Regions from separate parts of the Arthrobacter sp. KKT183 genome, predicted to be linked through region 2. Evidence: predicted binding sites of a transcription regulator. Region 2 holds the regulator's gene; the other holds the start of a gene.
The links. The regulator HrcA, encoded in region 2, represses chaperone genes, less so after heat shock. The targets are predictions, from matches to a motif close to TTNGCACTCGNNNNNNNCGAGTGCNAA.
Positions count from the first base shown of each region.

Region 1 (3,407 bases), 1.4 Mb from region 2:
GCCGGCCCCGTGAGGGACCGGCCTTTGGTGTAACTCTCTTCGCAGGTATTCCTGCTGGTGAGGCTGGGAAGCTTAGAAGCCGCCCATCCCGCCCATGCCGCCCATTTCGTCGCCGCCGCCTGCGGGAGCAGCCTTCTCAGGCTTGTCCGCGACAACAGCTTCGGTGGTGAGGAACAGGCCCGCAATGGAGGCAGCGTTCTGCAGTGCAGAGCGGGTAACCTTCACGGGGTCGTTCACGCCGGCAGCCAGGAGGTCCTCGTAATCGCCGGTCGCGGCGTTGAGGCCATGGCCGGCGGGCAGGCCGCGAACCTTCTCGATCACAACGCCGGGCTCGAGGCCAGCGTTGAAAGCGATCTGCTTGAGGGGAGCGTCGATGGCGATGCGAACGATGTTTGCACCGGTTGCCTCGTCGCCCTCAAGGTTGAGGTTGGCGAATGCCTTGGCGCCGGCCTGAATCAGGGCCACGCCGCCACCGGCAACAATGCCTTCTTCAACAGCAGCTTTTGCGTTGCGGACGGCGTCCTCAATGCGGTGCTTGCGCTCCTTGAGCTCAACCTCGGTTGCGGCTCCGGCCTTGATGACTGCAACGCCGCCTGCCAGCTTGGCCAGACGTTCCTGCAGCTTCTCGCGGTCGTAGTCCGAGTCGGAGTTCTCGATCTCGGCGCGGATCTGTGCAACCCGGCCGGCGATCTCCTCGGCGTTGCCTGCACCCTCAACGATGGTGGTCTCGTCCTTGGTGACGACAACCTTGCGTGCCTGGCCCAGAAGGTCCAGGGTTGCGTTCTCCAGCTTGAGGCCAACTTCCTCAGCGATGACCTGACCACCGGTGAGGATGGCGATGTCAGCCAGCTGAGCCTTGCGGCGGTCGCCGAAGCCCGGTGCCTTGACGGCAACGGACTTGAAGGTGCCGCGAATCTTGTTGACCACGAGGGTAGCCAGGGCTTCGCCCTCGATGTCTTCGGCGATGATCAGCAGCGGCTTGCCGGACTGCATGACCTTCTCAAGAACAGCGACGAGATCCTTGACGTTGGAGATCTTCGAGTTGACGATCAGGATGTAGGGGTCTTCAAGGACCGTCTCCTGGCGCTCTGCGTCGGTGACGAAGTAGCCGGAAATGTAACCCTTGTCGAAGCGCATACCCTCTGTGAGCTCAAGCTCGAGGCCAAAGGTGTTGGACTCCTCGACGGTGATGACGCCTTCCTTGCCCACCTTGTCGAGGGCTTCAGCGATGAGGTCACCGATCTGCTGGTCACCGGCGGAGATCGAAGCCGTAGCTGCGATCTCCTCCTTGGTCTCGATCTCCTTGGCGGAGGCGAGGAGCTCGGCGGTGACGGCGTCAACTGCCTTCTCGATTCCGCGCTTGAGGCTCAACGGATCAGCACCGGCGGCTACGTTGCGCAGGCCTTCCTTGACGAGCGCCTGGGCGAGGACGGTGGCGGTGGTGGTTCCGTCACCGGCGACGTCGTCGGTCTTCTTTGCAACTTCCTTGACCAGCTCGGCGCCGATCTTCTCGAACGGATCGTCGAGTTCGATCTCCTTGGCGATGGAAACGCCATCGTTGGTGATCGTGGGAGCGCCCCACTTCTTCTCAAGGACAACGTTGCGACCGCGGGGGCCCAGCGTAACCTTGACTGCGTCAGCGAGGATGTTCAATCCGCGCTCGAGGCCGCGGCGTGCCTCTTCATCAAAAGAAATGATCTTGGCCATAACGGCGTAGGTCCTTTCGGGACGGTCATGCGTATGCTGCTACCGGCCTGTGATGCCCGCGACGGACGGACTGATCCGGGAGGATCTCTGTACCTCCCCAACCAGCCCTCACCACAGAGGTTGCCTGGTTCACTCCCATTGTGGCGTCTTAGCAGTCGTCACACCAGAGTGCTAAGTCAATAATTAGCACTCACACACTGCGAGTGCAAGCTGTTTCGCCTTGGGGAAAACAACGACGACGGCGCACCAGCCCTGACAGGGGAAGCGCGCCGTCGTTGTTTGGTGTTGCTTGGGTTGCTCAGGATGCGAGCCGCACGGCCTCCGCCTGCGGGCCCTTCTGGCCTTCTCCGATTTCGAATTGGACCCGCTGGCCCTCATCGAGTGCACGGTAGCCCTCCATGTCTATTGCGGACCAGTGCACAAAGACATCCGCCCCGCCCTCATCGACAGTGATGAAGCCGTAGCCCTTTTCAGCGTTGAACCATTTCACGGTTCCCTGCGCCATGTTGTTCTCCCACTATGTAGATCCCCCGCTTAACTATTGACGGCGGGGCTGAGATACATCTAATCCCAGAACTCGAAAGCAGTGATGCGGAACACAGTGAATGTTATTGATCCTTAACCGGGCGGCTCACTGGAAGCCGGGGCCAACCACCACGGTGATATCGCCGAAACCCGCATTGCCCTGGACAGCGCCGATACCAAGGGCACCGGCGAGCGCCTCAGCCGTGGGGCGCTGCTCCTCTGCGTTGTAGAGCACGATGGACCCCTGCAGCTGCTGGCCGGACCAGTTGCCGATCTGGGTCACGTTCCAGCCATCCGCCTGCAGCCTGCCCGCCGCTGTGCTTGCCAGCCCGCTGACCGCGGTGGCGTTCAGCACGGCAACCGGCTGGGTGATGTCGACGACTGCTGCCGCTTCTGACGGCGAATCGGTTGCCTCGGCTGTCGGTTCCTCTTCGGTTGTCGGTTCCGAGCCGGCAGTCGACTCTTCCCCGGGAGTGGGTGCGGCACTGGGCGACACAGATTCCGTGGACTCCGCAGATTCACTGGCGTCTTCGCTGGGTTCGCCCGCCGCCCCCTCGGCCGTGATGGACGGCGTCGGCGCAGAACTGGTGCTCCCCGGAGTGACATCGCTGGCCTGCCCAAGCCCAAGGCGCGGAAAGAGGAAGTATGCGGCCAGGCCAACCGCGAGGACCAGGACTCCCGCAACAACCTTCAATGCCAGACCGCTAGATCGCGGAGGCACAATGCGCTCGCGGTGAACTCCCTGCCGGGCGGCGGATTCGGGAACCTGGTCGAATTCGTCGCGGGGGTATTGGGTCATGGTGCGGGGAATCCTTGGATTGGGTGGACGTGGGTGCTAGACATCGACGCCAAGACGGCGCGCTGATCGGGCGCGTTGGCGGGTTGTACGTAGTCTACGCAGTCTCTTCACGAGCATCGGGTCATGGGCAAGCGCGGCTTCTGTATCGATAAGCGCATTGAGGATCTGGTAATAGTGCGTGGCAGAGAGATCAAACAGCTCACGAATGGCCTGCTCTTTGGCCCCCGAGTATTTCCACCACTGTCTCTCGAGCTCAAGTATCCGCTCTTCCCGCTCACCCAGGCCTGACTCCCGCACGCCCGCTGCGTGGCCGTTCTGGTCTGTCTGCGCCGGTCCCTGCATGCTCACGACACACCGTCCAATCCACCGTTTCCGC
Region 1 is NZ_CM145770.1:498,313-501,719, reverse strand. Features, by position in the region: gene groL (chaperonin GroEL) at 73-1,707, opposite strand; gene ACZ2GY_RS02485 (cold-shock protein) at 2,006-2,212, opposite strand; gene ACZ2GY_RS02480 (LytR C-terminal domain-containing protein) at 2,339-3,031, opposite strand; gene ACZ2GY_RS02475 (DUF3263 domain-containing protein) at 3,068-3,373, opposite strand.
Region 1: groL (chaperonin GroEL) is a predicted target of HrcA. The motif match lies at 1,856-1,882, and genes of this name have one in related genera.

Region 2 (3,407 bases):
GGGAACGGATGCGGCCATCCCCATTGCATTCGTTACAGGGATGCGGGATGACGGTTCCGTACCCCTGGCAGGTGCCGCAGGTCGCCGTCGTCATTACCTGACCGAGGATGGACCGAACCGCACGCTGCACCTGACCGGATCCGCCGCAGATATCACAGGTTCGCGGGGAAGTACCCGGCTGGGTACAGGATCCATCGCAGGTAGGACACACCGCCGCTGAATCTACCTCGATCTTCTTGTTGGTACCAAAGACCGCATCCTTCAGATCGATCCGGACGGCTATCAACGCGTCCTGACCGCGTTGGGTTCGGGATGGGGGGCCGCTGGGACCGCCTCCGCCGAAGAATGTCTCGAAAATGTCCTGGAACGCAAAGCCCGAGCCGGAATAACCGGCACCGAATCCATTGTCGGTGCCGTTTTCATTACCGGTGGTGTCGTAGACGCGCCGCTTCTGGGGATCCGAGAGTACCTCGTACGCGCGCGTGACGAGCTTGAACTCCTCAGCTGCTTCCGTGCCGACGTTGACGTCCGGGTGGAGCTTGCGGGCAAGCTTCCGGTATGCCTTCTTGATTTCTTCGCCGCTGGCGTCGCGTGCAACGCCAAGGACCTCGTAGTGATTACTCACTCCTGCACATCACTTCCTGTTATCTCACCGCGTGAACGGCTGGGCTTCATGGGCTCCGTCATCCGGTCAAGATTCATCGAGGATGCGGGAAAGGTAGCGGGCCACCGCTCTCACGGCGGCCATGGTGGTCGGGTAATCCATTCTCGTGGGGCCAAGCACTCCCACCTTTGCCAGTGAATCCGGTCCATAGCCGGTAGCAATCACGGAGGCTTCGGCCAAACCGCCATACGGGTTCTCCCGGCCGATGCGGACCGAGATGCCCAGAGCATCCTGCCCCATCTCGGAAAGCAACCGAAGCATGACAACCTGTTCCTCAAGCGCTTCCAGGACCGGACCAATGGTTAAAGGAAAGTCGAGGGTTGAGCGGGCGAGGTTGGCCGTGCCCGCCAGCACGATCCGGTCTTCCCTGTTAGCGGCTGACAACTGTTCCAGGCTGTGTCCAATTGCCTGGCCGAGAGATTGCAGCGAGGGGGGAAGATCCGCAATGCACGCACCGAGTTCCTGGGGAACCGACGGCAGACGAACACCGGAAACCCTTTCCAGAAAATGCTGGCGCAGGTCGGCCAGGTCATTTTCCTGTGCCTCGGCGGGCACGGATACTACGCGCTGCTGCACAGCGCCGTTCGTGGAGATCAGCACCACGAGCGCGCGACCGGGAGCGAGCAGCACGAGTTCGATGTGGCGGACGGACGCCGTGCCCAGGTGCGGGTACTGCACGACCGCAACCTGATTGGTGAGTTGGGCGAGCAGACGGACGGTGCGGTCGAGGACGTCGTCGAGATCGTCTGCGCCCTCGAGGAGTGCGCGGATAGCCCGCTTTTCCGGGGCCGACAGCGGCTTGACCTCGGCGATCCGGTCGACGAACAACCGATAACCCTTGTCGGTCGGGATGCGGCCGGAACTGGTATGCGGGGCTGTGATCAGGCCCTCTTCTTCCAGAAGTGCCATGTCATTGCGGATTGTTGCCGAAGATACGCCCAGCCTGTGGCGCTCGACCAGCGCCTTGGATCCCACCGGCTCGCGGGAATGGACGTAATCCTCAACGATGGCCCGCAGGACTTCAAGCCGCCTGGGTTCGCTCATGTTCACCTCCGATGTACTTTCCTGCCCTGTTTCTGAGTTAGCACTCAACACACCTAAGTGCCAAGTCTAATACGATCGAGGCGATTGTTAGCATTGGCTCTGCCTGTTCCGAAGGCAGGGATTTGTGGAAGCGAGCGAAGTCACATGTCGTATCACGAGTGGGGAGCACAGGATCTTACCGGACCCCGGGCCGCCCCGGCCGCCAAGGTCGAAGCCCGTCCCGGCGTCGTCCTTGAAGACGTGCAGAGCGGATTCGTCGGGGAGATCCTGCGCACGGAGAAGGCAGGTGGGATGCACGTGATGGTCCTTGAGGACCGCCGCGGCAAGCGACGCACTTTTCCGCTCGGCTTCGGCTTCCACCATGAAGGTTCGCCGGTGGAACTGATTCCTGCCCGCGCGCAGTCAGCAGCACAGCTGAGAACGGCGTCGGGCTCTGTCCGGGTTGCCGGAGCGCGGGCGCGCACGGCTCGGGCCAGCAGGATCTGGGTCGAGGGCAAACACGATGCCGAGCTGGTGGAGAAGGTGTGGGGAGACGACCTGCGGGTTGAGGGCATCGTGGTGGAGCCGTTGCATGGCGTAGACGATCTGGCAGCAGCCGTGCGGGACTTTGCTCCCTCCGCCGGACGCCGCCTGGGTATCCTCGTCGATCATCTACTGCCCGGCACCAAGGAAGCCCGGATCGCGGCCGGGGCGATGACGGTGGCGGGCGCCGCCGGGAACGTACTGATTGTCGGGCACCCCTACGTCGATGTGTGGCAGGCTGTGAAGCCGCGTGCTCTTGGTCTTGATGCCTGGCCGGTAATACCCCGCGGCGAGGACTGGAAGACGGGGATATTGAGCCGGTTAGGCTGGCCGCACTCCACGCAGGCGGATGCCGCGAACGGCTGGAAGCGCATCCTCAACGGCGTCAGCACCTACGCTGATCTCGAACCGACGCTGCTCGGGCGCGTCGAGGAAGTCATCGATTTCCTCACTGCACCGGGAGCCGGCGCATAGCCATTGAAGGCTTCGTCGCGGCACACGCGACTGCGCCCGGCCGGTACACCAAGTACCCTTGAGGAAGTAAGTTCCGCTTGTGTGAGCGGTGAAGTCCGAACAGCCCGAAGGAAGTACCGTTGCCTAACAGCGCAGACCGGCACGGTGACGCCCAGTCACGACCGGCGCCCCGGGACTCTGATCCCGCGTTCCAGGGTGCCAGTTCCAGTGCGCCACCGCTGAGTCCGTCGGAAGACCGTCAATGGGCAACGCTGTCCCACTTCCTCGGCATCCTGGGGTTTGTGCCGTCGCTGATCATTTTTCTGATCTTCCGCGACCGGGGCGCCTTCACCGAGCAGGAATCGAAGGAAGCGTTCAACTTCACTTTCCCGCCAAGCATCATTGCCGGGATCTGCCTGCTGCTGTCCCTGATACCCGGGATCGGCGGGATCTTCGCCGTCCTCAATGCGCTCATCTGGGTGATGCTGGCAGCGTTCTCCGTTGCGGCCGGTATCCACGTCAACCGGGGCAAGCCGTACCGCTACCCCTTCAACCTGAGGATTTTCCACTAGCCGCTCAGTTCGGCAACAACCGCCGGACGACGGCGTCAGCGAGCAGCCGTCCCCGTCCGCTGAGGCGCACAACACCTTTGAAAGCATCCGCCGGCTCTATCAACCCGTCCGCGATCAACCCGGCCACCGCGTGACGTCCCTCCGGCTGGAGG
Region 2 is NZ_CM145770.1:1,900,592-1,903,998, forward strand. Features, by position in the region: gene dnaJ (molecular chaperone DnaJ) at 1-625, opposite strand, end outside; gene hrcA (heat-inducible transcriptional repressor HrcA) at 692-1,708, opposite strand; gene ACZ2GY_RS09090 (DUF3097 family protein) at 1,853-2,704, shown strand; gene ACZ2GY_RS09095 (DUF4870 domain-containing protein) at 2,824-3,255, shown strand; gene hemW (radical SAM family heme chaperone HemW) at 3,260-3,407, opposite strand, start outside.